DNA from 4 places in the Mesorhizobium sp. M0514 genome. Region 2 is predicted to be linked to each of the others. Evidence: predicted binding sites of a transcription regulator. Region 2 holds the regulator's gene; each other region holds the start of a gene.
The links. The regulator PhoB, encoded in region 2, activates phosphate uptake and scavenging genes when phosphate is short. The targets are predictions, from matches to a motif close to TGTCATNNANCTGTCAT.
Positions count from the first base shown of each region.

Region 1: the regulator PhoB is predicted to act here: its motif matches at 5,534-5,550, upstream of NKI61_RS14850 (esterase-like activity of phytase family protein).
Region 3: the regulator PhoB is predicted to act here: its motif matches at 1,613-1,629, upstream of NKI61_RS14600 (BtaA family protein).
Region 4: the regulator PhoB is predicted to act here: its motif matches at 4,402-4,418, upstream of NKI61_RS19300 (RNA degradosome polyphosphate kinase).

Region 1 is NZ_JAMYQZ010000030.1:51,733-59,560, forward strand. Features, by position in the region: gene NKI61_RS14830 (TMEM175 family protein) at 1-74, opposite strand, end outside; gene NKI61_RS14835 (MFS transporter) at 228-1,436, shown strand; gene NKI61_RS14840 (MATE family efflux transporter) at 1,440-2,912, opposite strand; gene NKI61_RS14845 (L,D-transpeptidase) at 3,089-3,883, shown strand; gene NKI61_RS14850 (esterase-like activity of phytase family protein) at 3,962-5,437, opposite strand; gene NKI61_RS14855 (LacI family DNA-binding transcriptional regulator) at 5,599-6,624, opposite strand; gene NKI61_RS14860 (Gfo/Idh/MocA family protein) at 6,819-7,828, shown strand, end outside.
Region 2 is NZ_JAMYQZ010000076.1:1,284-9,111, reverse strand. Features, by position in the region: gene NKI61_RS25040 (substrate-binding domain-containing protein) at 327-1,355, shown strand; gene pstC (phosphate ABC transporter permease subunit PstC) at 1,451-2,911, shown strand; gene pstA (phosphate ABC transporter permease PstA) at 2,908-4,224, shown strand; gene pstB (phosphate ABC transporter ATP-binding protein PstB) at 4,242-5,066, shown strand; gene phoU (phosphate signaling complex protein PhoU) at 5,108-5,812, shown strand; gene phoB (phosphate regulon transcriptional regulator PhoB) at 5,829-6,518, shown strand; gene NKI61_RS25010 (ROK family protein) at 6,549-7,784, opposite strand.
Region 3 is NZ_JAMYQZ010000030.1:390-8,217, forward strand. Features, by position in the region: partial or broken gene NKI61_RS14595 (class I SAM-dependent methyltransferase) at 1-308, opposite strand, end outside; gene NKI61_RS14600 (BtaA family protein) at 305-1,603, opposite strand; gene NKI61_RS14605 (ATP-binding protein) at 1,726-3,708, opposite strand; partial or broken gene NKI61_RS14610 (ATP-dependent DNA ligase) at 3,829-3,921, opposite strand; gene NKI61_RS14615 (PIN-like domain-containing protein) at 4,055-5,281, opposite strand; gene NKI61_RS14620 (hypothetical protein) at 5,281-5,514, opposite strand; gene NKI61_RS14625 (hydantoinase B/oxoprolinase family protein) at 5,855-7,828, opposite strand, start outside.
Region 4 is NZ_JAMYQZ010000046.1:22,900-30,727, reverse strand. Features, by position in the region: gene NKI61_RS19310 (DoxX family protein) at 1-320, shown strand, start outside; gene ppx (exopolyphosphatase) at 523-2,055, opposite strand; gene NKI61_RS19300 (RNA degradosome polyphosphate kinase) at 2,052-4,247, opposite strand; gene NKI61_RS19295 (zinc-finger domain-containing protein) at 4,481-4,726, shown strand; gene NKI61_RS19290 (FAD-dependent monooxygenase) at 4,746-5,984, shown strand; gene NKI61_RS19285 (TIGR02117 family protein) at 6,207-6,872, opposite strand; gene NKI61_RS19280 (amino acid ABC transporter ATP-binding protein) at 6,978-7,781, opposite strand.

The sequences.
Region 1 (7,828 bases), on a different contig from region 2:
AGCTCCAGCACCATGATGGTGATGATGATGGCGACCACCCCATCGGTGAATGCCTCGACTCTACCTTTTCCCATGGATTCTCCCTCTCGATGGAAAGACGTTAAGCGAGGACTTCGGGCAAGACCATCCTGACAAGGTTGTCAGGATGAAGTTCGGCGCGTGGAACGGCCATCCTTACATGGACGTTGGGGCGCAATTGGGCGTTGGGCGATTAGCCGGAGGTTGCCATGACCAGCTATGCCGAGACCATAACGCGCGACAATGGACTCGATGGCCGGCCCGCGATGGCCGCGGTTGCCGCCATGATCGCCGCTCTGTTCGCCGGCAGCACGGTGCTGACGCCGCTTTACGTCATCTACAAGCAGGCCTTCGGTTTCTCGCAGATCACGCTGACGCTGGTCTACGCTGTCTATGTCGTCGGCAATCTCGGCGCATTGCTGATGTTCGGGCGCTTGTCCGACGGCATTGGCCGCCGTCCAGCGGCGCTGGCGTCGATGGCCATAGCGGTGGTCAGCGCGGTGGTGTTCCTGCTGGCCGAGAATGTTGCATGGCTCGATGTCGCCCGCATATTGAGCGGCCTTGGCATCGGCGTCGGCGCGGGAACCGGCACGGCCTGGCTTGCCGAATTGATCGAGGGTAAGGACAAATCGCGCGCGGCAATCATCGCCACCAGCACCAACTTCGTTGGCCTTGGCCTCGGCGCGCTGGCATCGGGCCTGCTCGCCGAATATGCGCCCTGGCCGTTGAGACTAACGTTTGCGGTCTATCTTGCCTTGCTGGTGGTGGTGACGCTGCTGATCTGGCGTACCCGCGAAACCGTGTCCCGGCCGGGCAGGCTGGTCGACGTTTCGTTGCGGCCACGGCTATCGGTGCCGAGCGATATCCGCGCTGCCTTCGTGGCGCCGGCGGTCACCGGTTTCGGCGCCATGGCGCTGGTCGGCTTCTATGCAGCCCTGGCGCCGAGCATCCTGGCGCAGCAGCTGCATGTGGCCAACCATGCCGAGGCTGGCGGGCTGTTCTTTGAACTGTCGATCGTTGCGGCCGCGACCATTCTGGCCACGACCCGACTGTCCAGTCGCGCCGGCATGCTGGCCGCGCTGGCGCTGATGATCCCGGCCGTAGGGCTGATGGTTGCTGCTCAGTTTTTCGCGTCGATGTCCCTGATGGTTGCCGCCACCGCTGTGTGCGGCGTGGCGGCGGCGCTCGGCTATCGCGGCGGCCTGCAGGTGGTGAACCAGATCGCACCTGCCGAGCGTCGCGCCGAATTGGTGTCGGCGTTCTTCATCTGCTGCTTCTGCGGCAATGCGCTGCCGGTGATCGGCATTGGGCTGCTGTCGAGTTGGGCCACTCCGACGACGGCAAGCCTGGCCTTCGCCGGCATGATCACGCTGTTCTCTGTCGTAGCGCTGGGGTTCGGCGTCAAATACGCGCGCTGAGCCTCACCCGTTTGGCGTCCCGGGCGCCATGTTTGCCCGTCCGCGCGGGATGCCGAGGCCGGTGTCGGGCGGCTCGCCGGCGGCCGGCCGGTCCTCGATCATGTGCATGGTGCGCCAGCGGCCGAAGCGATAATAGGCGGCGGCCAGCACCAGCGAGGTGATCGATCCCGCCGGAAAACTCCACCACAGCGCTTCCTCGCCGATGTAGCTCCTGAAGAAGTAGGCAAAGCCGGTACGCACGACCATCACGGAAATCACCAGAATGATCAGCGGCGGCATCACGGCACCGGTGGCGCGCACGGTCGCGAACAGCACGATGGTGACGCCGAACAGGATGAACGACCAGGACGCCACCTTGTTGATGTGGGCTGCAATGTCGATTGCGGTGCTGTCCCCGCTAAGGAACAGGCCGAGTACCGGCCTGTCGAAGAAGAACAGCAGCGCCACCAGGGCGCCGGTGAGCACCAGGTTGAAGCCGACGCCGGACGCCGCGATGCGACCTATGCGGTCCCACCGCCCTGCGCCGACATTCTGGGCCGCCATCGACGAGACTGCGGCGCCGATCGCCAGTGCAGGCATCTGGATATAGGTCCACAGCTGCGCCGCGATGCCATAGGCGGCGGCGACCTGCGAGCCGTAGGAGTTGACGATGCCCATCACGGTCAGCGCCGCCGCCGAAATGACGATCATCTGCAGGCCCATCGGCACGCCCTTGAAAACGACGATCCTGAGCAGCGCCGGATCCGGCCGCAGCAGAGCGAGGTTCGCGCCGGCGAGCCGCAACGGATGCTTTCTGGCATAAAGCACGACGAGGATGGCGATCACGCTCACCGTCTGGCCGATCAGCGTCGAGGTGGCGGAGCCGGCGATGCCGAGCTCGGGGAAGGGGCCGATGCCGCGAATGAGCAGCGGATTGAGGATGATGTCGAGCACGACGGCGAGCGCCATGAAGAAGAATGGCGTGCGCGAATCACCCGCACCGCGCAGCACCGTCATGACGAAGGACAGAAGATTCATCATCGGCACGGCGACGAAGATGATGCGCAGATAGGAGCGCGCCAGCGGCAGCGCATCGGGCGGGGTGCCCAGTGTGTTGAGGATAGCTTCGACCCAGATCCAGCCGCAGACGGCGAAGATAGCCGAGACGAGGAAGAAGAAGCTGGCGCTGGTGCCGACGATGCGCCGCGCCTCGGGCAGGTCGCGGGCGCCGACCGATTGCGCCACCAGGATGGTGGCGGCCATGCCGATGCCGAACACGGTGCCAAGAATCAGGAACAGCACCAGATTGGCGTTTGAGGTCGCCGTCAGCGCCGATTCACCGAGGAAGCGGCCGACCCAGACGGCGTTGATCGAACCGTTGAGCGACTGCAGCACATTGGAACCGAGCACCGGAAGCGCGAACAACAGCAGCGTGCGAGGGATTGGGCCGCTGGTGAGATCGCCGGTGCGCCGGCGCGGGGGTATTTTTTCGTCCATGGGCTGTTCGGCGAAGGTTCATCTCAAAGTCCGCCCGGCAATGATCGCCGATTTAACGGACAAGGTCGATGCGGCATCGGAACATCACGCTTAACGCGGCTGAGGCGATCAGGTTCTCAAAGCTTGCGTAATGGGCTATGGGTCATCGCCGCGAGGGGCCGCAAACCGGGGGGATCATGTCCGACAATCCATTATTTTCTGAGCGCCTGAATAGGCGCGCGTTTCTGGGAGCATCCACTTTGGGTGCCGCTGCCATGGCACTTTCGGCCTGCACAACCACTGATGTGGCAGTACCGCCGACGCCGGCGCCGGCACCCGCACCCGAGCCCGCTTTCGGCGATGCCGCCACCATGTATTCGGCGCGCGTCGATGAGGGCTTTTCATTGCCGGCAATCCCCGTCGCCAAGCTCGATCCGAAATTCGTGCGCCAGATCGTGGACGATCCGACCGGCGAAAAACCCGGCACGATCGTCGTCGATACATCCGAGCATTTTCTCTATCTGGTGCGCGACGGCGGCAAGGCAATGCGCTATGGCGTCAGCCTCGGCAAGGCCGGGTTTGGCTGGACCGGCAGCGCCGTGATCCAGGCGCGCAAGAAATGGCCGGTGTGGACGCCGCCGCCGGAAATGATCCAGCGCCGGCCGGAACTGGCGAAATACAAGGACGGCATGCCGCCCGGACCGCAGAGTCCGCTCGGCGCGCGCGCGCTCTATCTGTTCCGCGACGGCAAGGACACGATGTACCGGCTGCACGGCACGCCGGAATGGGATTCCATCGGCAAGAACGCGTCGTCGGGCTGCGTGCGCTTCATGAACCAGGACATTATCGACCTCTACAGCCGGGTCAACGGCGTAGCCCAGGTCTATGTGCGCCCGAACCTGTCGGCCGCAGGCAAGATCATGGCCGTGTCGAGCCGGACCGCCGAGCCGATCGATGCCGGCGTGCCAAGGGATGCGGAGATTTTGAAATAGGTGCCTTCACGGCATCGCTGATCGCCGACAAACGTTTAGAGGCGGACGCGCCGGGCGCGTCCGCCTTTCCGTAAACGGCTACTTCTTGGCGAGGCCCGGAAGCGTGACCTGATAGACCAGGAACATGGTGTCGACATCGGCGCCGTCGTCGGCCTTGTAGGGCGCGCCGACCTGAAAACCGTCCTGGGTGAGAAAGTCGTTATCGTTGCCGACGAACAGGAAATAGTCGTCGGGCAGCGCCGGATCGAGCAGGCTGACCACAGACATTGCTTCCCACTTCTCCGAGAGATTGTTCTTGTCGTTCGGCTTGCCGTCATGCAGGCCGAAACGGCCGAGTTCCTTGTTGTCGTTGATGTCAATGAACGGCGTCAGCTTGGCCGGGGTCACCGAGGGGTCGAGCACGCCCTTGGGCGCCAGCGGCTTGTCGGCGGCATCGAAGGCGCCGCCGGCAATGTCGGTGGCGCCAGAGACGTCGACGACGAAAATCTGGCGCAGCAGCGAAGTATCGCCCTTCACCCCCTGGCCGTTTCCGCTGTCGCGCGCCAGCATCAGGAAGGTCTTGTCGGACAGCGCCACGATTTCGCTCTGCGCGGCGACCTTGGTCTTGTCCTTGGCGTCCTTGAACACCGGCAGCGGCACGGCATATTCATGCACCAGCTTGAGATGGGCCGGGTCGGAGGCGTCGTAGACCAGCGCGCGGGTGTTCTGGCGCGTCGCGGGCGAATCGCCGCCATCCTGGCGGGGCGCCGACTGCAGCACAGTGATCAGCGACTTGCCGTCCGGCGTCAGCGCCATGCCTTCGAGGCCTTGATTGTTCTGGCGGCCGGTTTCGGGATCCTTCGGATCGGGTTCGGCTGCACCGGGGCCCGGATTGTCGGAGGCGAAGTTCGGCGCGCCCTTGCGCATCGGCACCAAAGCGGCGGGCGGCTGCGTTGCCGACAACAGATGGCCGTCGGCCGAGAAGCGGTAGATGTTGGGGCCGTATTCGTCAGAGATGAACATGGTGCCGTCGGGCAGCCGCGCGATCGCCTCATTGTCGAGCGCCAGCTTGCCATTGGCCTCGGGCAGGATCGGCAGGTCGCCATTGGCCGCGCGCACGCCGTTGAGCGGATCGAGGCCGGTGGCGTCAGCGCCCTTGTCGTCGGTGAGGAGCAGGGAATCGGCAAGCGTCGCCTTGACGCTTGTCTGTTCCTGGCCGGAGGTGGGCGTGGCGCCCAGTGCGGTCGGCGTGAATTCGATATGAATAGTGTTGAGGCGCGGCCGGTAATCGGTGGTGCCGACGACATTGTAGCCACGGTCCGGCAGCAACCAGAGCGAGCCCTTGTAGCCGTCCGCGCCACGGGTCCAGCTTGCGGCGTCGATGGACATGCCGGAGCCGGAGCCGAAGGTCTCGCCGAACTTGTCCTTCTGATCGGCCGGGATGCGGCCGACGCCGACCAGGCCCTTGTTGACGAAGCCGCCAACGGTGGCGGTGCTGTCGGCAAGGGCAGGGGTCAGGGCGGTAAACAGCGCCAGCGCGGCGCCGAGCGACACGGTTCGGTGCGAGATTTTCATGGAGATCCTTTTTGTGACAAGCCTTGAGCGGCGCAAAGGGGCCACCGCATCGCATCGACGATGTCGCCCTCTCGCAAAGCGGTCTAGGACGCGAACATGATACTTGCGTGACAGAGAGGGCCTCTTCCTTCTCCCTTGTAGGAGAGGGAAGAGCGCAATGATCAATCGCTGTCGCGGGCGATCAGTTCCAGCGGCCAGACTTCGCGGATGATGCGCGGACCTTCCGGGCCGGCAAAGGCGGGAAGCGAGGCCAGCAGCATTTCGGCCAGCCGCCGGCCCATCGGCTCCAGCGACGGACGGAAGGCGGTCAGCGCCGGCGAGAAATAACGGCAGAGCGGCGTGTCGACGATGACGATCACCGCGATGTCGTGGCCGGGCCTGATGCCCATCTCGGCCAGTGCCTTGCAGCCGCCGAGCGCCATTGCGTCATTGTTGAAGATGATGGCTGTGGGCCGGTCCTTGGAGAGCATCACGCGCGGCGTCACCTGGTAGCCTCCGGCCTCGTTGATGAAGCCGTCGGCGATCAGGCCGGGGTCGACTTCGATGCCATGCCGCCCCAGCGCCTTGCGGTAGCCGTCGAGGAACAGGTAGCCGAAGTTGAGATCCAGCGAAGGGCGGATGGCGGCAATGCGGCGGTGGCCGCGCGCGACCAGCCGGTCGACGGCTTCATCACCCGCCCTCTCGAAATCGATATCGAGCGAAGGATAGGTGTCGTCGCCGGATTGACTTCGGCCAAGCGTGGCGAAGGGAAAGCCAGCCTTGCTGAGATAGTCGATCCGATCGTCTTCCCGCCGTGTATTGGCCAACACGACCGCGTCGGCTCGGCGCGTCTCAACCACGCGGCGCAGCCTCTCCTGCTGATATTGGCCGGGCTCGCCCATGACGACCATCAGATCCAGGTCATCCTCGGCCAGTCGGCCCTGCAGACCGATCAGGAACGGGATGAAGAACGGTTCGCCATATTGCTGGTCGCCCGGATGCGGCTGCAGCATGAAGGCGATCGAATGGGTGGTGCCTTGCCGCAGACTGCGGCCGGACTGGTTGGGCGAATAGTTCAATTGCTTGGCGGCGGCGAGCACGCGCTGGCGGGTGTCGGCATTGACGTCGGCGCGGCCGTTCAGCGCCCGCGACACGGTGCCGATCGAAATGTTCAGGTGACGCGCAAGGTCATGGATGCTGGACGCCAAGGACAGTTCTCCCCCTGTCTTGGCTAGCACCGGCTGCCGCCCAGGCCAAGGCTTCGGGATGATTTTCGCTGGCAGCCGATTGACATTCTACGCCATCGGGTGTGTTCTCGTAAACGTTTACGGAGAAACGTTTACGGTGATGCCGGAAATGCCGTGACATTCGGTCTGGAGGGACCGGACGGGAGGAATGCTGGATGATGAATGCCGTCCTCGTCGGCTGTGGTGCGATGAGCAAGGCCTGGCTCGATGCCGCGAGGCAGATCGACGGGCTCGCCATTGTCGGCCTTGTCGATCTCGACGCCGAACGGGCGCGGGCGAGGGCACGCGAATACGGGCTCGATAGCGTCGTCATCGGCACCAGCTTGGATGCGGTTCTCGACCAGACCAAACCGCAAGCGGTGTTCGATGTCGTGGTTCCCGCCGCCCGCCGCGACGTCGCCTTTGCCGCCTTTGCCCATCATTGCCATCTGCTGACGGAAAAGCCGCTGGCCGATACTCCAGAAAATGCGCGCGCCATCGTCGATGCGGCACGTAACGCGGGGCGTATCCATGCGGTCGTGCAGAACCGCCGCTACGTCGCCAATGTCCGGCGCATCAGGCGCTTTCTCGACTCCGGCGCCATCGGCAAGCCAACCAGCATCCATGCCGATTTCTTCGTCGCGCCGCATTTCGGCGGCTTCCGCGAGGAGATGGCGCATGTGCTCTTGCTCGACATGGCGATCCATACATTCGACGCCGCCCGCTACATGGTCGCAGGCGATCCCGCCGGTGTTTTTTGCCAGGAATGGGAGCCGGCCAATTCCTGGTACCGGCAGGGATCGTCGGCCAGCGCTATCTTCGATCTCGGTGGCGGCAAGCGCTTCACCTATGCAGGCTCCTGGTGCGCGGCGGGCTTCCGCACCAGTTGGGAGAGCACATGGCGCATCGTCGCCGAGCACGGCAGCCTGCTCTGGGACGGCGAGGACGGGCTGAAGGCCGAGGTTGTGTTGTCGGTCCGCGACGGCCTGTTCGACCTGACCCAGCCCATCATCGTGCCGCCGCTTGATCCCGCCGACCGCGTCGGCGGTCATCTCGGCATCATCAAGGATTTCATCCACGCCATCGAGACCGGCAGCGAGCCGGAGACGCGTGGCAGCGACAACGTCAAAAGCCTGGCCATGGTTTTCGGCGCCATCGAAAGCGCCGAGACCGGACGGCGCGTCGC
Region 2 (7,828 bases):
CAACGGACCTGTTTTTGGCGATGGCTCGGCCAAGATTCGCTCTGGCCACGGGCAACGCGCTCCCGTCCGGTTTTTCTTTCTCGGCATCGCGGCCTGCGGTGTGCCGGGACTTGATGCCAGCACGAATTGCGCAAGCGTATGATTCCAGCGGCAACTTCCATTCCCACAAACCGGCTTAAAGGGTGCGGCCCACAAGACGTCTGTGCGACGTTACCGGGCTGACACGAAACTGTCATGCGACTGTAATAATCGAAGGCTATTGGCCTCAGCGGGCGCCGGTTTGAAGAGGGCGCCAAGAGACCATCTTCCGAACAGGAGCAGGCCACATGAAGAAATTCCTCGTTACGGCATCGGCCGTGGCGGTAGCGTTCGCCGCATCGTCCGGTGTCGCCGCTGCGCGTGACCAGATCCAGGTCGCCGGTTCGTCGACCGTGCTGCCTTACGCCAAGATCGTCGCCGAGCAGTTCGGCGAAACTTTCATCAGCTTCAAGACCCCGGTGGTCGAGTCCGGCGGCAGCGGCGCCGGCATCAAGGAGTTCTGCAAGGGCGTCGGCGAAGACACGATCGACATCGCCAACTCCTCGCGCCCGATCAAGAAGGACGAGCTGAAGTCCTGCGCCGACGCCGGCGTCAAGGACGTCCAGGAAGTCCGCATCGGCTATGACGGCATCGTCTTTGCCACCGACATCAAGGGTCCGGACTGGGCGCTGGTTCCCGCCGACATCTACAAGGCGCTCGCCGCCAAGCTGGTGGTCGACGGCAAGCTGGTCGACAACCCGAACACCAAGTGGAACCAGGTCAATCCGAAGCTGCCCGACTGGGATATCGCCGCCTATATCCCGGGTGAGAAGCACGGCACCCGTGAAGTGTTCGAGACCAAGCTGCTCGACGCCGGCTGCGACAAGGCCGCTTTGAAGGCTGCCGGCATCGCCGACGACAAGGAAATCGGCAAGACCTGCATCGCCATCCGCAAGGACGGCAAGGCTGTCGACATTGACGGCGACTACACCGAGACGCTCGCCCGCATCGACTCCAACAAGACCGGCGTTGGCGTGTTCGGCCTCGCCTTCTACGAGAACAATGCCGACAAGCTGAAGGTCGCTACCGTGGAAGGCATCGTGCCTTCGACGCAGACCATCGCCGATGGCACGTACCCCGTGTCGCGGCCGTTGTTCTTCTACGTCAAGAAGGCGCATCTGGGCGTCGTTCCTGGCCTCAAGGAATATGTCGAGTTCTTCCTTGATGACCAGATGATCGGCCCGGAAAGCCCGCTCGCCCAGTACGGCCTGGTTTCCGCTCCCGACGCCGAACGTCAGGGCCAGCGCGACGCCTTCGCCGCCGGAAAGACAATGTAATCAACGGACGGATCAGGGCGCGGATGAACTCCGCGCCCTGATTTCGCCGCTTGCCGCAACGGCGGCGGCGATCTGAATTTTCCCTGGGGTGGGTTATGTCGTCCTTGCTCGTACTCGCCATAATCATCGTCATAGGCGTGGTCGCTTTTGTGGTCGGCCGCCAGCGCGCCGCGGCGCAGGATACCGGCAAGGTCAAGCCGCATTCGCGCGCGCATTATCATGGCTGGTGGGCCTTTCTGCTCGCGGTCCTGCCTGCCGTCCTTTTGCTCGCCGTCTGGGATATCGGCTCTTCCTTCTATCTCGACCGGCATATCCATGCCGCTTTGCCCGAGCGCACCGCCGACACAAAGGTCGCCAGCGAAGCGCTCGACGCCAGCCTGGTGAAGAGCCTGGCCAAGGGCTTGCGCCGGCTCGATGGCGATACCGCACTTCCCGCTACTTTCGCCGAATTGCAGCCGCTGCTCGCCGCCAAGGGCGTGGCACTGGCCAGCGACACACAGGACTACATGATCCCGATCGCGGTCGAGGCGAACCAGGTCCAGGACCGGCTCGGCCTGTTCGGCGCCGTGCTGACCTTCGCGCTGTCGGTCGCCGGCGCCTTCTATGCGCTGAGGCAGATCGCGCCGCGCGCCAGGGCGCGCAACAATGTCGAGAAGCTGATGCTGTGGGGGCTGCTTGCGGCCTCGACCATCGCCATCCTGACCACGGTCGGCATCGTGCTGTCGATGCTGTTCCAGACGATCACCTTCTTCGAAAGCGTATCACCGATGAGCTTCTTCTTCGGCACGGTGTGGGATCCGCGTTTCGCCGCCGCCGGTTCCGGCGGCAGCCAGGGTCAGTTCGGCCTGATCCCGCTACTCGCCGGCACGCTCTACATCGCCGCCGTCGCGCTTCTGGTCGCAGTGCCGGTAGGGCTGATGTCGGCGGTCTACATGTCCGAATACGCCTCGCGCAGCGTCCGGTCGGTGGTCAAGCCCGCGCTTGAACTGCTGGCCGGCATCCCGACCATCGTCTACGGCATCTTCGCCGTGGTCACGCTCGGACCGTTCCTGCGCGACCTCTCAGCAGCCCTCACCGGCGGCTCTCCCTTCATCCAGGGCCAGAGCATCTTCACCGCCGGCCTGGTGATGGGCGTCATGCTGATCCCGGTCGTGTCCTCTTTGTCCGACGACATCATCACCGCGGTGCCGCGCGCAATGCGTGACGGCTCGCTCGGCCTCGGTGCCACGCGCTCCGAGACGATCAAGCGGGTGATCCTGCCGGCGGCACTGCCCGGCATCGTCGGCGCCATCCTGTTGACGGCGTCGCGCGCCATCGGCGAGACGATGATCGTCGTGCTGGCGGCGGGCGTCGCGGCCAATCTGACGGCCAACCCGTTCGAGGCGATGACGACCATCACCGTCAAGATCGTCAACCAGCTGACCGGCGATCTCGAGTTCAACTCGCCGCAGACGCTGGTCGCCTTCGCGCTCGGCCTGACGCTGTTCGCGCTGACGCTGGTGATGAACATCGTCGCCCTCTACATCGTGCGCAAGTACCGGGAGCAGTACGAATGACCGACATCCCCCTGGACACGATGGCGGGTGCCGTCGCGCGTCCGCGCCGCGACATCGGGCTGAAGGCGCGCTACGCCGCCGAACGCCGGTTCCGCATCTATGGCGTGATTGCGATCTCGGTGGGCCTGGCGTTCCTGGCCATCATGTTGATCACCATCGTCTCGAAAGGCTACACCGCCTTCTGGCAGACGACGGTGACGCTGCCGGTCACCTTCGACGAGAAGGTGATCGATCCCTCCGGCAAGCGCGCGACCGACCCTACCGTGCTGATCAAGGCGAACTATCCCAAGCTCGCCGAAAACGCGCTGGTGGCCAAGCTCGGCATCGATCCGGCCAACAAGCCGATGATGCTGAAGCTCAAGGGCTTCCTGTCGGAAGGCGCCCGCGTCCAGCTGCGCGACATCGTCTCCGCCGATCCGTCGGTGATCGGCACGACGCGTGACGTCGACATCCTGGCCGCCGCCAATCTCGACTCGGCCTTCAAGGGCCAGATCGACCTCGGCGTCGATGAAGCGCGCCGCAAGGTGTCCGACCAGCAGATCGACTGGATGAACAAGCTCAAAGCCGAAGGCGCGATGGCCGAGCATTTCAACACCGGCCTGTTCAGCTATGGCGCCTCCAGCCGGCCCGAGACGTCGGGCATGGGCGTGGCCATCATCGGTTCGTTCTACATGATGGTGATCGTGCTTTTGCTGGCGCTGCCGATCGGCGTCGCCGCCTCGATCTATCTCGAGGAGTTCGCCAAGAAGAACCGCTTTACGGACCTGATCGAAGTCAACATCAACAATCTCGCGGCGGTGCCGTCGATCGTCTTCGGTCTGCTTGGCCTTGCCGTGTTCATCAACTTCCTCGGCATGCCGCGCTCGGCTTCCTTCGTCGGCGGCCTGGTGCTGACTTTGATGACGCTGCCGACCATCATCATCGCGACGCGCGCCGCCCTTGCCGCGGTGCCGCCGTCGATCCGCTCGGCAGCGCTCGGGCTCGGCGCCTCCAAGATGCAGATGGTGTTCCACCACATCCTGCCGCTTGCCGCCCCAGGCATCCTTACCGGCACCATCATCGGCCTGGCGCGTGCGCTCGGCGAGACAGCACCGCTGCTCTTGATCGGCATGGTCGCTTTCGTCGCCGATTATCCGACGACGCCTTTCGATCCGGCGACCGCGCTGCCGGTGCAGATCTACATGTGGGCAAACGAGGCTGAGCGCGCTTTTGTCGAGCGCATGTCCGGCGCCATCATCATCCTGCTCGTCTTCCTCATGGCCATGAACATCACCGCGATCGTGCTTCGGCGCCGGTTCGAGCGGCGCTGGTAGAAAAAAGGCAATTTGGTATGAACATCATGACCGAACAGTCCCTTGAGAATGCAGTGGGCGACAAAATGAACGCCAAGTCGAACGAAGTCATCAAGATGCGCGGCGACAAGGTCGGCGTCTTCTACGGCGAGAAGCAGGCGTTGTTCGACGTCAATCTCGACGTCCGCCAGAACCAGGTGACGGCGCTGATCGGCCCGTCCGGCTGCGGCAAGTCGACCTTCCTGCGCTGCCTCAACCGCATGAACGACACCATCGATTCGGCGCGGGTGACCGGCAAGATCACGCTCGATGAAGACGACATCTACGACAAGAACATCGATGTCGTCGAACTGCGCGCCCGCGTCGGCATGGTGTTCCAGAAACCCAACCCGTTCCCGAAGTCGATCTACGAGAACGTCGCCTACGGCCCGCGCATCCATGGGCTGGCCAAGCGCAAGTCCGACATGGACCAGATCGTCGAGCAGAGCCTGAAGAAGGCTGCGATCTGGAACGAGGTCAAGGACCGCCTGCAGGAGCCCGGCACCGGCCTGTCCGGCGGCCAGCAGCAGCGCCTGTGCATCGCGCGCGCCATCGCCGTGTCGCCGGAGGTGATCCTGATGGACGAGCCCTGCTCGGCGCTCGATCCGATCGCCACCGCCCGTGTCGAGGAGCTGATCGACGAACTGCGCCAGAACTACACGATCGTCATCGTCACCCACTCGATGCAGCAGGCGGCGCGCGTGTCGCAGCGTACAGCGATGTTCCATCTCGGCTATCTCGTCGAGGAGGGCGCCACCGACAAGATGTTCACCAACCCCGACGACAAGCGCACCCAGGACTACATTACCGGCCGCTTCGGCTGAGCCGTCCGGCGGGTGAATTTTCAGGCACGAGGACCAAGATCATGGGTGAACATACCGTCGCCTCCTTCGATGAAGAGCTCGGGCAGATCAGCAAGCTGATCCGCGACATGGGCGATCTGGCAGGCTCGATGGTCAGCGGCTCGACCAGGGCGCTGCTCAATTCGGACAATGCGCTGGCACAGCGTGTCGTTTCCGACGACGCCATCATGGATGCGCGCCAGCGCGAACTGGACGACCGCGCCATCACGCTGATCGCCAAGCGCCAGCCGATGGCCAACGATCTGCGCGCCGTGGTCGGCTCGATCCGCATGGCCGGCGACCTCGAGCGCATCGGCGATCTCGCCAAGAACATCGCCAAACGCGTCGGCACCGTGGGCTTGAGCGTCACGCCGCGCGACCTCTCGCACTCCATCGATGCCATGGCGCAGCTGGTGCTGATCCAGGTGCAAGGCGTCGTCGAGGAATATGCCGCCACCGATGCGGCAGCTCTTGCAAAACTCAGGAATGACGACGAGCGCATCGACGTCAAATACACGTCCGTGTTTCGTGAGCTCTTGACCTACATGATGGAAGACCCTCGCAACATCACCGCCTGCACGCATCTCTTGTTCTGCGCCAAGAATCTTGAGCGCATCGGCGATCATGTCACCAACATCGCCGAAAATGCGTATTATGTGCTGACCGGCCAGCAATTGCCCGCCAATCGTCCGAAGCAGGACGAGACGGCGATGGCCACGCCGGCCTGATGAGGGTGAACTGCCTATGATCGCGCCACGCATCATGGTCGTGGAGGACGAGGAGCCGCTAGGCGTGCTCCTCCGCTACAACCTCGAATCCGAAGGCTATCACGTCGAGGTGGTGACACGCGGCGACGAGGCCGAGATCCGCCTGCAGGAAAACGTGCCCGATCTCCTGGTGCTCGACTGGATGGTGCCCGCTGTTTCCGGCATCGAGCTCTGCCGGCGGCTTAGAGTGCGGCCCGAAACCGAGCGGCTGCCGATCATCATGCTGACCGCGCGCGGTGAGGAAAGCGATCGCGTGCGCGGCCTGTCCACCGGTGCCGACGACTATCTGGTCAAGCCATTCTCGACGCCGGAGTTCATGGCGCGCGTGAAAGCGCTGCTGCGCCGCGCCAAGCCGGAAGTGCTGTCGAGCGTGCTCAAGGTCGGCGACATCGTGCTCGATCGAGAATCGCACCGGGTCTACCGCAAGAAGAGCGAGATCAGGCTCGGACCGACCGAGTTCCGGCTGCTCGAATTCATGATGCGCCATCCCGGCCGCGTGTTCTCGCGCAGCCAACTGCTCGACAATGTCTGGGGCGAGACGATCTATATAGACGAGCGAACCGTCGACGTGCATGTCGGGCGGCTGCGCAAGGCCGTCAACAACGGCCGCATGCCGGATGTCATCCGTACCATTCGCGGCGCCGGCTACGCGATCAGGGAAGACTAGGATCCTGCGCGTCGCGCCGTTGCCGGCCATTCACGCGACATGCTTGCCGGATTTGGGCTGAATACCCGGCGCAAAAATCTCCTGATCGACGAAGCCGAGCGCGCGCATGGCACAGCCTTCGCGGATCAGCGGCAGCTCGTTGGGCTCGGTGTCGAAGGAGATCGACTTCGAGTGCTGGCCGCCGGCGGTCTGGGCGATCGCTTCGCGCAATGCCGGTTCGATCAGGTCGAACGCGGCGGCGCTGACGCCGACCATGGCGACGGGTGCCGGATCGATCAGCGCAAACAGGCTGCCGAGGCCGAAGCCGAGCGCCTCGCCGGCCTTGCGATAGGCTTCGCGCTCCGGGCCGTCGGTTTCGCGGGCGCGCGCGGCGAGTGCGCGCATATCAGCGTCGCCGATATCGACCGGCTCGGCATCCTCGCCCATCATTTTGGCGCTGCGCCAGATGGCGTAGTTTCCGGCATAGGCCTCGACGCAGCCGCGCCGCCCGCAGCGGCAGAGCGCGCCGCCCGGACGGTGGATCATGTGGCCGAACTCGCCGCCCGAGGAATGGGTGCCGGTGAACAGTTCGCCTTTCAGCACCAGTCCCATGCCGATGCCGTGCGACAAGAGGATCGCGATGAAATTGTCGCGGTAGCGCTCGGGCTGGCGCCATTGCAGGGCCACCGCCATCATATTGCAGTCGTTCTCCATGGTGGCCGGAATGCCGAATTCCGCTTCCAACATGTCGGCGAAGGCAATGTCGGTCAGTGGCGTGATCGGCGACCACAGCATGGCGCGCGCCTGCGAATCGGTGATGCCCTGGATGCCCATGGCAATGCGGGCGATGCTCTGGACATCGAGGTCGGGATCCTCAAGCCGCCGCCGGACGATTGCTACGCATTCGCCAATCAGCTCGTCGCGCGGCTTGGTCAGCGTGTCCAGCCGGCGCTGTTCCTCGGCGACGACGTGGCCGGCATAGTCGATGACGGTGACGGACAGGAAATTGAGCGACAGCACGACGGTCATCACCGCCGCCGCTTCCGGGTTGAGACCAAGGCCCACCTGCGGCCGGCCGCGTTTCAGTGCGCCGGTCTCGCCAGGTTTGCCTTCAATCAGGATGCCTTCTTGAATCAGATCAGACGAGATTGCCGATATGGTCGAGTGGCTGAGGCCGGTGGTCGCCGCAATCTCGGTCCGCGACGGCTGGCCGGCCCGGCGCACGGCTGAAATCACCATCGCACGGTTGCGACGGCGCAGATCGTCGTGGCGGATTCCAACCGACATTTGTTTCCTCCCGGCCTCCTCGCGCCTCATGATAGTGAAGGCGT
Region 3 (7,828 bases), on a different contig from region 2:
GCCAGCACGACGCGGCCGGACAGGCCTTCGCGGCCGATCGCCTTGCTCGCCGTTTCCAGCATCTCGGCCGAGATGTCGAGGCCGTAGAGGCGGGCGTCGGGATAGCGGCGGGCGGCAAGCGCGATGTTGCGGCCGGTGCCGCAGCCAAGTTCGAGCACTCTGCCATTCGCCGGCACATCCAGCCCGACTATCATCTGGTCGCGGCCAAGCAGATAGTATTTGCGGGTCAGGTCGTAGATATGGCGTTGCCAGCGATAGACGCCGTCCATCAGTTCGGCATGGTCGGCCGGCAGCTCGCTCGCGCTCATGCCGCGCGCTTCACATAGAGGTGGAAGCCGCCATAGATGGCCGAGCGGTCGCGGGCCGAACAGTCGCGCGAGGCCTCGTCCTCGTAGGTCCACTGGTCGAGCAGCGAGATCGAGACGCGGCCCGGCAGCACGCTGGGCTCGGCGGCGGTGCGGAAGATGACTCGGGCGCCGACCGAGGCGGTGCGGGTGATCTCCGACCAAAGGGCATTGAGCTGGTCGTCCGTCATCCAGTCCTGCGCGTCGAGCAGGACGAAACGGTCGACGGTGCTTGCGTCCTTGCCGGCCAGAAATTCGATCAGATTGGCGTGGTGGATGCCGACGCGATCGACATTGTTGCGGATCGCCTTGTAGTTGGCCTCTTCTAGATAGGCGGGCAGGGCGGCCTCACCCGGATTGGGATAGCGACGGGCGAAGGCTTGCCAAGCGAAGTAGTTGTTCTTCAGCGGAAAATCGCAAGCGAGCTTTTCCAGCCGGGCCTTCAGCACGCTGGCCATCGAACCATCGCCCGAGGTGATCAGCGAATCGTACTGCGCCGGCGGAATGCCGAGGCCGAACAGCGAAGCCTTGCGCGAGGTAGCCCAGCGCAACAGCTTCTTGTCGAAGACCGGCGCCAGCTCTTCGTTGAAGAAGCGGCGCTGGTCGGCGAGGCTCTTCGACGCCATGATACCGGCGGGATCGACGCCGAAGAATTTGGCGATGCGGTGGCCCATGGCGATGAACAGGCCGAGCAGGCCGGTCTGGTAGAAATTGCGGTCGAAGACGGTGATGCGCCGGCGGCCGCGCCAGCTGCGACGCTCCCAATAGTGGCGGCTGACCGGGTCGAGATGCGGCGCGATGAAGCGGTCATAGGCTTGCGAATTGTGGTTGGTGTCGGCGGCGCCGAAGAAACGGAACAGATCGCCCTGCGAGGGCAGATGCCGCACCGCCTCCAGCTTCATCCGGTTCAAGGCGATGTGGGCGGCGTTGAGGTCGACCGCATCGACGCGTTCAGGCGAGCGGGTGAGGTAGGCGAGGATGTTGCAGCCGCCCGACGCTATGGTGACGACGCGGTGGCCCTGGCCAAGCTGCATGGCCTCCATGTCGACTTCAGGGTCTTCCCAGATCTGCGGATAGACAAGGCCGGAAAACAGAAGCGCAAACAGCCGTTCGGAAAGGCCGGCCTGCGAAAGCGGGCGGTTCTGGTAGACGGCTTTTCCAACTTCCTTGCCGCGGCGAAAAACGAGATCCGAGGAGACGTCCGTCATGGCAAAGTGATTCCCCATTTGCTTTGCCGCAAGCGGGTAACTCAGGGGCATGACAGGCGGGTGACAGGCTGTTGACGCGAGTTCAGGCTGTAGCGCGCAAAATCGTTTGGCACCTCCGCGCAACTTCATTTGGCATCAGAAAGCTACTCTCGGCCGGCGGCCGCGATCAGCTTTCAAATACCGAGTTGCTTGAAGAACGCCTCGTTTCTCATTCGTGCGTCTTTCAGCACGTAGCGGTAGCTCAGCGCTTGAATGAATGCCTTATAGTCATCGTTATAGCCGTAGAACCCGCCGCCTCCGGGTAGCGGGACGTTGATCTGGGCCATCCTCAACCATTTTCGGAGATTGGGTGTTAGGTCCGCGATGATGTAGCAAAAGAACGGTGTGGTTTCCGAAATCTCTTGGATAAGGCCGCCAGACCGGTCCAGGACTTTGCCAGCGCGAAGCTCCTCGATATAGCCGTAGATCTGAGTGAATGGATTCTCGTCATCATTGTAGTCGTTTCGAACCGGCTTTTTAAATTCAATGATGACGACCGGTTGGTCAGTTCCTGGGCGGTGATAGGCAGTTCTGCCTCCGAACAGGAGAACGTCCGGCCGACTGCCTGAATCGCTCTCGGCCAAAAGGGTTTTCAGCTTTTTGTCCGAGGCCCAATGCTCATAGTACGTAAGTTTGTCATCGATGATCCAAAGGTTGTGCTTGTCGATATGGATTTCGCTATTCGTAACCCTCATAGGAACGACGAAGCTATGCAGAGCCTCCTCCGCATGCTGTTTCATTGTGCCGTCAGGCCGGTAGCCCAGCCTTCTTTCCAACAGGTCCAACACCACCTTTCTTCGTACCGTATAGTCCGCAAGCACTGAGAATTCTTGGGCTGTCAACCGGCTCACAATAGCTTGAACACCGCTTTGGACCGGATCTTCATCAGAGACTTTCTCTTTCGAGAGCACCTCGACCTTACGTTCAATGTCGCGGTTCTCCCGAAAATCGTACAATGCCAGATGCTGGTAGATTTGTTCGGAAGTGCGAAAATTGCGCGGGATTTTATCGGCCACGAAATCCCTGGGATTGCTCAGCAGATATGAAAAGCGAGGATATTTTTTGACCACATTTCGCAAGAGATCTGTTTGCTTGTCTATGACCCTGTCGAGTTGCGGGCCTAAGATAATTTTGATCTCAGCAAGTGCCCCCCTCTTTGTCAATTCGATGGTTTCCGCATCCAGGTCGAATGCTGTCCTTTCCGAATTCACAGCCTCATCCAGAAGGCTTCCACTCACAACGCCTGCATAGGCATAACGCTGTCCGTCGCGTTCGATATATGTCGCTAGGCCGAGCGCCAAGCCGATGTCGAAGGATGCTACCACTCGATCATGGGCCGCAAGATACAGCGTATGACTTACCTTGCCTTCGAGGACGCCCTGCCGAAGAAGATTGTGTTCAAGATGCAGCTCCTCGGTCTCAGAAACTGGGAAGTCGAGCTCTCCCAGTTCTACTCCTTGGGAACCCAAAAACTCGCCTAGATCGTAGCTCTCAGTCGCGGTCTCGATCGTTATGGACGGTTTCGCCTTTGAAACAAGGTAGGGTAGGAAGTGAGCCGCAATTTTCCGTAAAATGGTATCGGTGCGTGACGGCATATGTCGCGCATATTCCGGTTTCATTCGAATGAGCTTAACGACCGTGCCGATCTGGCCATCTGGAGCCGGCTTCACTGTGTGCTGTTGAATCGGTCTAAGGTTGTCCAGCAAAATGTAGAAGTGCCGAACATACAGTTCTCCGGCCAGCGCAAAGACGCTCGTGACCTCGGCGGAATCGAAAACTTTAAGCCAGGAGAGCCGGCCAACTCCTTTGCCACCACGCTTAGCTTTGTGATCGCTATCGTAGGTCCGAAAAGACGTGAAATTATCGTTGTCTAGGCCGATTCCGTTGTCTCTGATTTCAACGCTTGGAGCGCCATTATCCATGAAAATTGAGACGCCGATCCGGCCGCCTCTCACCCACTCCTGTAGGAAGCGATCTTGAACGGCGTGAATTGAATTATAAATTGCCTCGTAAAGAGGGACCAGGGCGTTTGAAGGCGTCGTCGGACCGAGCGCGAGGTTCTTGACCCGGCGCACCAAGTTTGACTGGAAAAGAAGCTCTTCGGTTTCTTCTAGCACGTCACCCTCCATGCATCCCTGGTATTCATCCCCGCTAGACCTCGTGACACCACAGCGTCTAGCCCGGCTTACCAGCTATAGGCCGCTGCGCCGGGCCTGTCCCGTTCCATTGAATGAACTGAGCTCGCGGCGGTCGTCGAGGTCCATACCCCGCAAGTCATGGCCGTTAAGGTGCAGCAGATCGAATGCGACGAAATAGAGGTCATGCTGGCGCAATTATCGACGGCGAGATCGTTGTCCTGAATGACGCAGGCTTGTCGGACTATGCTGCTCTACGCAAGGCCATCACCCGCCCCTTTTACCGGCGGGATGTTTGTGGCTATGGTGGATTATGCCTCCAAACGCTTCAATCTCCAGGTCCCCAAGCAGACGGTGAACCATCCGATATGGCCGAGAGATGGGCCTTGTCGTAAAGCATTTGAAGTCTGGACCGCGCTGCGTCCCCTTCATGACCCCATCGACCTGGAAGAGCTCTGACACCCAAGCCGACAAACTCATTAAATACGCCAACTCTTTCTTCCAACGTCTCGGCTTTAAGAAGCGAAAAAAGTTCAACCCTCAGTTTCTCCATTTCCAGTCGAATACCTTCCGCCCGGTCTGAGCCATTCCCGATGCTGTCCCGCATTCCCACAAAATTGCAGTACCTCATCAACAGCCGTATAAAACGCTCAGGTTCTGCTGTGCACTCAACAGAGCGGTTTTTCAGCGAGTTCGCAGCATGCGCCCACGACGAAGCGACGGCGTCGAGTTCAGCTCGCCGCATCTCCTTCACCGTCTCGGGCGAGACGATATTTTTCGTGCGGTCTGCAACCAGCGCCAGGAATCGCGCTGGCGCATAAGAGTAAAACAGCTGTCCAGTTTCTGCGAAAAATTCCTGCCTTAACTCAGGGCGCGGACCTACTGTCTTTCCGGACTGGATAAGCCACCAATCCTCCTTGGCGTCGTCTGTGATGAAGAGGATCGGTGCATTAGTCGATTTGGCCTTTTGCTTCATCTCGGCCCAAATGAGATAGTCGCCCGGTCGCTTGTCCATGTAGCCGGGAGGTATCTCGGCAGCTGCACGCCGAGTTCCCTCCTTAGCGCGACCCTCTATATCTTTGGGCTGATCGGCGACCTTTCCTTCAAATAGATCTGTCACAGCAGCAAACACGCCTTGGGCGTCGGGGAGCTCGCCGACGGCATCGTCAACCTCTTTCGCGAGGTGATCGAAGAACCCACCGATATTCTTCATCCCAGAACCAGCGGGCCACGGATCGTATCGACTGAAAGCGCTCACGAGAGATTCGACTTCCCCTTTTTTCGTCGCGAGCTTGTCCTTCAGTTTTCGATACTCGCCTCTGTTGGAACTGTCGGCCGAGCGCCAGTTCAACTGAAACTCCTGACCTACCTGATGCGGCAGCCAAAGCCTTTGACCAAACGATTGGAATGCAGCCAGGACCTCCGCCCGTTGTTTCGGCATGAATCTGAAAAGATGCAACAACACATTGGTGTCGGGAACGAGCAGCCCTTCTGACCAGATTTTTTCAAACTCTGCCGCCGTCGGCTCGTAGAACCCGTGAAAAGTCTTGCGCATCAGCCTGCACCAAGTCTGAAGGCCTTGCCGCCATAGTGGTCGAACAGGATGGCTTTGCCGAGTGTTGTTGCGATCGTCCCGATGAACTGTTCCAGATCAACGTCGGAGAGAATGGTGCCAGTTCGATCCCTCAGCATGGCGATAGAAGCCTTGATCGAGATGCACGCAGCAGCTTTGTTTTCGGTCAAATAGCGGTCCATAGTAGGACCTAGCATCTCTACGTCTGCTGTCATGGCCAAACCCTCAACCCAAGCGGACTATCACGCCGGCAGGTCGATGAGTCGAGTCCCATTGAAAGGCCGTTTAATGTGACTTCAATCTGTCGGCAAAATGGGCAGCTTTAAGAGTTCGCCACGCATCCGCTGCAGCCAGGCTAACCACCCCATTACTGGTTGCAAAGGCGGATACAGCCGATCGGCCATCCCATCAACGAGTCCGAAAAGTTCGGGTTGAAGCTCAGATCGCCGGCCGAGTACCTCAGGAATGTTCGTCACCCGGTCATGGGTACTTATCCTCAAAACGCAATTCTCGCGCGCCCAGATTGTCCGTTGATCGGCACCTAGCAAGACTCCGTCATTGCTTGCCAAACCCGCCCGGCGTCGGCGTCGTCAGGATGACGGCGTCGCCGGCGTCGAGCACGGTCTGGTCGCAGGCCTTCAGCGTCTCGACGCTGCCGTCCTGGCGGCGGACCTTGGTCGAGCCGACCTCGCCGTCACCGCCGCCATCGAGGCCTTGCGGCGGGCGGTTGCGGTGCGAGGACAGGATGGCGCATTCCATCTTTTCGAGGAAGCGGATGGTGCGCCTGGTGCCGTCGCCGGCGCTCCATTTGCCTTTGCCGCCGGAACCTTCGCGGATGTGGAAATCCTCGAGCATGACGGGAAAGCGCAGTTCCAGCACTTCCGGATCGGTGAGGCGCGAATTGGTCATGTGGGTGTGGACGCCGGATGTGCCGGCAAAGCCGCGGCCGGAGTTCATCCGGCCTGCCGGCGAGCCGGAGCAGATGGTCTCGTAATACTGGTACTGCTTGTTGCCGAAGGTCAGGTTGTTCATCGTGCCTTGCGCATTGGCCATGGCTCCCATGGCGCCGAACAGGGCGTTTGTGACATGCTGCGAGGTCTCGACATTGCCGGCGACGACGGCGGCGGGGTAGGCGGGCTTCAGCATCGAGCCGTCGGGGATGATGATGTTGATCGGCCGCAGGCAGCCGGCATTCATCGGGATCATGTCCTCGACCATGACACGGAAGGCATAGAGCACGGCTGCGCGGGCGACGGGCTCGGGCGCATTGAAATTGTTCTTCTCGACCTTCGACGTTCCGGTGAAGTCCACGGTCGCCTCGCGCTTTTGCCGATCGACGGTAATCTTCACCTTGATCACCTGGCCAGTGTCGGTCGGGTATTCGTACTCGGAACTATCTGGCAGCCGCTCCAGCACGCGGCGCACGCTTTCGGCGGCGTTGTCCTGGACATGGCCCATATAGGCTTCGACGACGTCGAGGCCGAAATGGGTGACCATCTTGCGCAATTCCGCCACGCCCTTTTCATTCGCGGCGATCTGCGCCTTTAGGTCGGCGATGTTCTGGTGCGGGTTGCGGGCGGGGTAGGGGTGGTCGGTGAGCAGCGTTTGCAGCTCCGCCTCGCGGAATTTTCCGCGATCGACGACGCGGAAATTGTCGAACAGCACGCCTTCCTCGTCGACCGTGGTGGCAAGTGGTGTCATCGAGCCAGGTGCCGTGCCGCCAATGTCGGCATGATGGCCGCGTGAGGCCGCCCAGAACAGGATTTCCTCCCCCCTTGAAGGGGAGGTGGCGGCGGAGCCGCCGGAGGGGGTCGCTGCGGCAGTGCTCGACGCCCTTGCGGTGCCTTCTGAGAGGACCCCACCCGGCCGCTGCGCGGCCACCCTCCCCTCGAGGGGGAGGGAAAAGACCGGCGTCACCACGGTGATGTCGGGCAGATGCGTGCCGCCATTGTAAGGTGCGTTCAGCGCAAAGACGTCGCCGGGGTGGATGTCGCCGGAGTTCAGCCGGATGATGGTTTCGACTGAGCGATCCATTGAGCCGAGATGCACCGGCATGTGCGGCGCGTTGGCGACCAGCGCGCCGTGGCGGTCGAAGACGGCGCAGGAAAAGTCCAGCCTTTCCTTGATGTTGACGGAATAGGCGGTGTTCTGCAGCGTGACGCCCATCTGCTCGGCGATCGACATGAAGAGGTTGTTGAAGACCTCCAGCATCACCGGATCGGCTTCGGTACCGAGGGCAGCCGTGCGAACTTTCCGTTCCGTGCGGCGGATGACGACGTGATTGAGGTTGGTGATTTCGGCCTGCCAGCCCGGCTCGACGACGATGGTCTGGTTCGGCTCGATGATCAAAGCGGGGCCTGGGACCAGATTGGATGGGCGCAGGTTTTCGCGGCGATGGATGCCGGCTTCATGCCACCGGCCCTCGGTGTAGATGCGCCGCGTTCCGGACGCACCGGTTTCAACCCTTGCCGGTTCGGCGGGCGCAACGGCTTCGGCCGTGGTCTCGACGATCTCGGCGCCTTCCACGCC
Region 4 (7,828 bases), on a different contig from region 2:
CCGGGACGACCGGCTATTTCGCCGGCCTCGGCATGCCATTGCCGACGCTTGCTGCCTGGGGCACCGGGCTGTTCGAGTTGATTGCCGGTCTCTTGATACTGGTCGGCTTTCAGACGCCGGTCGTTGCGATACTTCTTGCCGCTTTCTGCATCGTTGCAGGCTCCATCGGCCACTACGGCCAGGGCGGCGATGACCCGATGCTCACCTTCCTGCACCAGCAGATGCTGATGAAGGATATTGCTATCGCCGGTGGATTCCTGGCGCTAGCCATGGCCGGCGCCGGGGCCTTGTCGATCGACGGGCGCCGCGCCGCGGTCTGATATCGTCAAATATCGTCCCAGGTTGATCCCTCGCCGAGGCAGGTCGACCCCCACTCCGTCTCGGCTCCGCCGAGCCACCTCTCCCCCGATCGACGGGGTAGAGGAAGGGCTCGAGCCTATTGGTGCGAAGCAGCGACGGATTGAGGAAGCCGGTCCTCGAACGCGAGGCCGACGACGACATGGTTTTGCTGTCAGGCCGCGCCTACTTCACCGACACGCTCTGCCCACCCTCGACCGCCAGCACCAGCCGGCGGTTGGTGATCCGCGCCAGTTGCGCCAGCCGTCCGGCCGGGCGTTCGCCGTAAAGATCGGAAAGTGAGGCCGGCAGCACCAGCGCCAACGTGCCATTGCCGCGGTTTTCCCATTTCAGCCGCGGCATGACGCCGGGCATGGCCGCAGTCAGCAGATAGACGACGCGCAGCACCGCCGCCAGGATGCGGGCGCGCTCGAGATAGCGCGGCGTCGCCAGGCCGCGGATTTCCGGCGCCGCATCGTTGAACACGCCTTCGTGGCGGAACAGGCCGACCAGCGCCAGGAAGGCACGGCCGGGGTGATCGACGCCAATGAAGGAGGCGTGGGCAATGATGTTGAGCGACTGCTTGCCGCGATATTCCGGGTGTGCGCGCCAGCCTATATCGGCCAGCAGACAGGCAGCGTGGCGATAGCGCGCCTCATCCTCCGTCTCGTCGATGCCGAAGGCGGCAAAGGTCTTGTCCGTCCATTCGACAAGCTCATGCGCATGGGTGACCGAGCGCGACCGCAGCCGCGCCAGTTCCTCCGAAGCGGAGACCAGCGGATCGGCCTTCTGCTCGGCAGGGTCGAGCAGCGAATAGAGAAACCCTTCGCGCACGCCCAATGCCGAGACGATGATCTTCGACGGCTGCATCGCCGCCATGATCTCCTGCAGCACGACCGCGCCATAGGGCAGCAGCGAACGGCGGTTCTTCGACACACCTTCGATGCCCTTGACCTTCTCGATCTCGCCTTTCGCCACCTGCTTCAGGAAATTGGCGGCGCTTTCGACACCGATCTCATAGTGGTGCATGACGCCAAGCGGGTAGTTGGTCATTTCCATGTGCAGCCGGGCAAGGTTTCGCCAGGTGCCGCCAACGGCGTAGAAGGGCCGTCCCTGCCCGCCCTTCAACAATTTGGCGCGCGCCAGTTCGTCGCGGGTGATCTTTGTCGCCTGGGCGAGCGAATTCCTGGCCATGTCCTGCAGCCGCAGGCCACCCAGCGGCAGCGTGATGCCGTCGCCGATCGCCTCGCCATTGATGTCGATAAGCTCCAGGCTGCCGCCGCCAAGATCGCCGGCAATGCCATTGGCGGGGTGGAAGCCCGAAATGACGCCAAGCGCCGAATAATGCGCCTCCTGCCGGCCAGTGAGCACGCGGATCTCGGTCTTGAGCACATCCTGGGCGCGGTGGATGAAATCGGGGCCGTTGATCGCTTCGCGGGCCGCGGCCGTTGCCAGCACAAACATGTGCTCCGCACCCGCCTGATCGGAGAGCGCGCGGAAACGGCGGAACTCCTCCATCGAGCGCGTCACCGCCTCGGGGTCGAGCTTGCCGGTCGAAACGATGCCGCGGCCGAGGCCGGCCAGCATCTTTTCGTTGAACAGCAAGGTCGGCGAGCGCGCCAACCCTTCATAGACGACAAGGCGGATCGAGTTCGAGCCGATGTCGATGATGGACAGCGGCCGGCGATCCTGCAGCCGGCCTTGGGACGTTGAAATCATGAGCCGCTGTTCTTCTTGCGACGCTTGAACTGCGCGATGCGCTTGGGCGCATGCGACTTCAGCGCGTCACCCCGTCCCGACAGGCTCGGATTGGTCATGAAATATTCCTGCGCGTTGAACGGTTCCTCACCCTCATCCAGCACGACGCGCCGGGAGGTTCCGTCAGCCAATACGTCGAAACTTTGCTGGTTGTCCATGATGTTGCCCAGCATGATCTGGCCAAGGATCTGTTCATGCACCGTCGGATTGGTGATCGGCACCATGGTCTCGACGCGGCGGTCGAGATTGCGTGGCATCAAGTCGGCCGAGGCGATGTAGACGATCGCCTCGTCCGACGGCAGGCCATGGCCGTTGCCGAAGCAGTAGATGCGGCTGTGTTCGAGGAAGCGGCCGACGATCGACTTGACCCTGATGTTTTCCGACAGGCCGGGCACCTGCGGCCGCAGGCAGCAGATGCCGCGCACGACGAGATCGATCTCGACGCCGGCACGGCTGGCGTCATAGAGCGCGTCGATGATGTTGGGATCGACGAGCGCGTTCATCTTCATCCAGATGCGCGCCGGACGGCCAGCCAGCGCGTAGGCGACCTCGTCGGCAATGTGCTTGAGGATACGGCTGCGCAGCGTAAACGGCGAGATGGCGATCCGCATCTCATCGGTCGGCTCGGCATAGCCGGTGATGAAGTTGAACAGCTGGGCGACATCGCGCGCGATCGTCGGATCGGTGGTGAAGAAGGACAGGTCGGTGTAGATGCGCGCGGTCACCGGATGGTAGTTGCCGGTGCCGAGATGCACATAGTTGCGCAGCTTGCCGTCCTCGCGCCGCACTACTAGCGACATTTTCGCATGGGTTTTGAGTTCGAGGAAGCCGAACACGACCTGAACGCCGGCGCGTTCGAGGTCGCGCGCCCAGCGGATGTTGGCTTCCTCGTCGAAGCGCGCCTTGAGCTCGACCAGGGCGGTTACCGACTTGCCGGCCTCGGCCGCGTCGACCAAGGCGCGCACGATCGGGCTGTCGTTGGAGGTGCGGTAGAGCGTCTGCTTGATCGCCACCACCTCGGGGTCGGCCATCGCCTGGCGCAGGAATTGGACCACCACGTCGAAGGATTCATAGGGGTGGTGGACGACGATGTCCTTCTCGCGGATGGCCGCGAAACAGTCGCCGCCATGCTCGCGGATGCGCTCGGGAAAGCGTGGATTGTAGGGGGTGAACTTCAGGTCGTCGCGTGGCACGGCGACGATCTCGGAAATCTGGCTGAGCGCCAGCGGGCCGGTCAGAACGCTGATGCGGCTCGAAGAGACGCCAAGCTCGCCGGCGACGAACTCGCGCAATTCGCCGGGCATCGACTTGTCGAATTCGATGCGGATGACCGAACCGCGGCGGCGCCGCTTCAGCGCCGTCTCGAACAGGCGCACGAGATCTTCCGACTCTTCCTCGACCTCGATATCGCTGTCCCGGATGATGCGGAAGGTGCCGGAACCCTTGACCTCATAGCCGGGGAACAGCTTGCCGATATAGAGGCCGACAGCCTCCTCCAACGGAATGAAGCGAACGTGCTGCTTGCGGTCGGGCAGACGGATGAAGCGCTTCAGCGCCACCGGCAGGCGCAGAAGCGCGCTCATCTCCTCGCCATTCTTGCGATGGCGCAATTGCAGCGCCATCGAGAAGCCGAGATTGGGAATGAACGGAAACGGATGCGCCGGGTCGATCGACAGTGGAGTCAGCACCGGGAAAACCTGGTCCTGGAAATGGTCTTCCAGCCAGACTTTTTCATCCTTGGTCAGTGCATCGCGGGTGATGCTCTCAATGCCTTCCTTGTTGAGCAGCAACATCAGCGCCGAAAGGCTATTCTGCTGGTCCTCCTGCAGCCGCTCGACCTCGCGCAGCAATTGTTCCAGCTGCTGCTCCGGAGTCCGGCCGTCGGGGCTCTTGAGCGCAATGCCTTCGCGCACCTGGCCCGCAAGGCCGGCGACGCGGACCATGAAGAATTCATCGAGATTGGCGGCCGAAATCGACAGGAAACGGACGCGTTCGAGCAGCGGATGGTGCTCGTTCTGCGATTCCTCGAGCACACGCCGGTTGAACTGCAGCCAGGAGAACTCACGGTTGACGAACCTATCGGGGTTGCCGCCCTCGGGGCTCGCCACCTCGACATTGATGAATTCGCTCTGCACCGGCTTCAGTTCGTTCATGGTTCCTGCTCTTCCCCGCCAACCGTCCCTTGGAGCGCCGCTGGACGTGCCATGCCTCTAACACGCTTTTGTGACGCATGACCCTTCGGCGAAAACCATTCCGATTTCAGGGACATGCACTTAACCGGCTCACCGTATCCTCTGACAGGCTTTTGCGACAGTTTCATTTCATCGATCTTGCAAACAGGCCTGTTATGTTCCAGATGCTTTTCGACGAGATCAAGGAGACGACGATGGCAGGCGGTTCCATTCCCCACTTCCAGAACGATGCGGGCCATCCGGCAATCGACATCGGCGTCAAGGAATTTATGTGCACCGGCGCCAACCCGCCCTTCGACCACCCACATGTGTTTCTCGACATGGGCGACGACGATGAAAAGGTCTGCCCCTATTGCTCGACGCTCTACCGCTATTCGGCGAAGCTGAGGGCGACTGAAACGCTGCCGGGTGGTTGCCTTTATATCGACCAGGCCGCCTGATCCTTCCGCGACAAGCCCGATGGAGGACATCAGGTCCCGGCAGGTCATAATCGCCGGGGCCGGCATCGCCGGGCTGACCGCTGCCCTTGCCTTCGCCGGACGGGGTTATCCGGTAAAGCTTATCGAACAGGCACAGCACCTAGAAGCGGCCGGCGCCGGCATCCAGCTTTCGCCCAACGCAACACGCATTCTTGGAAAACTCGGCGTGCTCGACCGGCTGCTGCCCGCAGCGTTGCGGCCGGAAGCGGTCGTGCTCAAGGACGCCGGGACGCTGCGCGGACTGGCGCGGGTACCGCTTGGGCAAGCCGCCGAAGCGCGCTGGCAGGCGCCTTATCTCGTCGCTCACCGCGCCGATCTGCAGGCAGCGCTGCTGGCGCAAATGGCCGAACGGCCGGAGATTGAGCTCATCACCGGCGCCCGCGTGACCGGCATCGTCAAAGACGCGCAATATGTCGCCGTGACCGCCGAAGTGGACGGCCGCGAGATCGAGGCACGCGGCAAACTGCTGGTCGGCGCCGACGGCGTCTGGTCGGCAGTCAGGGCGCAACTCGCAGGCGAGGACTTCGTCAAAAGCCGTTTTTCGGGCGAACTCGCCTGGCGAGTCACGATCGCGGCCGAGAGCGCCGCCGGCGAAGCCTTTGTCGCGATCGGCGCCGCCGACTGCGTCACCACGTTCCTGCATCCAGGCTTCCACATGGTCGCCTATCCCGTCAGCAAAGGCCGGGCCTTCAATCTCGCCGCCTTCACCAAGGGCGAGCGCATGGCGGAAGGTTGGTCAGGCCATGCCGATCCCGCGATCCTCACGGCTGCCCTGCGCGGCACCGCGCCGGGCCTGACGAAGCTTGTGGCACTGGCCGGCCCGTGGACGGCCTTTCCGATCCACACCGTCGAACAGAAGCGGTGGACGAGCCCGCAGGGCATCGCGCTGATCGGCGACGCTGCGCATGCGATGACGCCGTTTGCCGCACAGGGCGCCGCGATGGCGATCGAAGATGCCATCACGCTTGCCGACGCTATCGCCGATTTCCCTGGCGATCTGCCCAGAAGTTTTCAAATCTGGGAAAATCTTCGGCGGCCGCGTGTCGCCAAGGCCGCGCGTCGTGGGGCCGTAAACCGCCTCGCCTGGCATGCTGCCGGCCCGGTGGCGATCGCCCGCAATCTGTTCCTGGCCATGCGCTCGCCCGACAAGCTCGCCGCCGACCTCGACTGGCTCTATGGATGGCGAGCGGACACTCGGCAGTCTAGATCGTCGACGTAGCGATCCTTCCCACCCCCCTCTGTCCTGCCGGACATCTCCCCGCAAGGGGGGAGATTGGATGTCGCCGTCGCCGTCGCCAAAATCGCCGGCGTTGCAGCAGGAGCGCCGCGGGCAAAACGGCTGATCTCCCCCCTTGCGGGGGAGATGGCCGGCAGGCCAGAGGGGGGTGCTGTCCCGCTGGCTTCAAAAGATCCAACACTGTCGCGGTGCGATGAAGGACTGCTAGTTATAAAACCGCATCGACAAGCCCAGCGAGGCCGGCAGCGGGTTCCACCAGCCGGTGCGCAGGCCGGCGGTGCGCAGGCCGGCGGCTGTCCAGGTGTTACAGCCGACAAGCGCGTTGAAATGGCCGTTCGCCTCGAAGAAGCGGTCGAAGCTGGAATAGGCGGCGTTCTCGATGACGACCGGACCATGCGGCCCTTGCTGGAAACTCGCGTCGATATAGTCGAGCAGCGCTGCAAAACGTTCCTCATCGATGTCGAAACCGGTGACAGCAGGGTGCGGCTCGGCGATGGCCCCGGCGATATCGACATGCATGACCGAGGCGTCCAGTGTCAGCGCCTTGAGGACGGGCACTGTCTTCAGCTGCGACCAGCTCGGCGTCTCCAGATAGAAGGCCCGGCCGCCCCAGCCAAAGACGATGTAGCGCACTTCCGGGGCGTCGACAGGGATGCCGGCAGCGACCAGGAAATGGAAGCGCCGGCGCACCTCGTCATCGACGGGAATGGCGATGTCGGTGTGGATCGGATTCTCCAGCACCAGAATATGGCGCGTGCCCTCACCCGCCGCTGACGCCGGCCACAGCGGACGCGGCACCAGCGTGCCGAGCGTGGCAGCGAGCGCGACCACGATAATCAGCATGGCCACGAAACGCAGGGCTTTTCTCATGCGGCGGCGGCTTTGTGTTTCAATGGAGAAGATCAATCCCGACCCCAGATAGCAAAAGAGCCCGGCCGCATTACGGCCGGGCTCTTTTGCTTCGCATGAAAATGCTCAGTGCAGGATCTGCGACAGAAACAGCTTGGTGCGCTCGTGGCGCGGATGGTCGAAGAACTCGGCCGGCGTGTTCTGCTCGACGATCTGGCCCTGATCCATGAAGATCACCCGGTTGGCGACTTTGCGGGCAAAGCCCATTTCGTGGGTGACGCACAGCATGGTCATGCCTTCCTCGGCCAGGCCCACCATCGTCTCCAGCACTTCCTTGATCATTTCTGGATCGAGCGCCGAGGTCGGCTCATCGAACAGCATGATGCGCGGGTTCATGCACAGGGAACGCGCGATCGCCACGCGCTGCTGCTGGCCGCCCGACAGCTGGCCCGGATATTTGTTGGCCTGTTCGGGGATCTTGACGCGCTTGAGGAAGTGCATGGCGATTTCCTCGGCCTGCTTCTTCGGCGTCTTGCGCACCCAGATCGGTGCCAATGTGCAATTCTCCAGGATGGTCAGATGCGGGAACAGGTTGAAGTGCTGGAACACCATGCCGACCTCGCGGCGCACCTCGTCGATCTTCTTGAGATCGTTGGTGAGTTCCTTGCCGTCGACGATGATCTTGCCCTTCTGGTGCTCTTCCAGCCGGTTGATGCAGCGGATCATGGTCGATTTGCCCGAGCCCGAAGGACCGCAGATGACGATGCGCTCGCCGCGCATCACCTTGAGGTTGATGTCCTTCAGCACATGGAACTCGCCATACCATTTGTGCATGCCGATGATGTCGATTGCGACATCGGTGGTCGAGATGTGCATCTTCTTGGCATCGACCTTGATCTCTTCGGCGCTGACGGCGTTTTCTATGACCATGGCAGGTTCCCCTTTTTGTTCTGTCTTTTAGCTATGATGCATGTCGT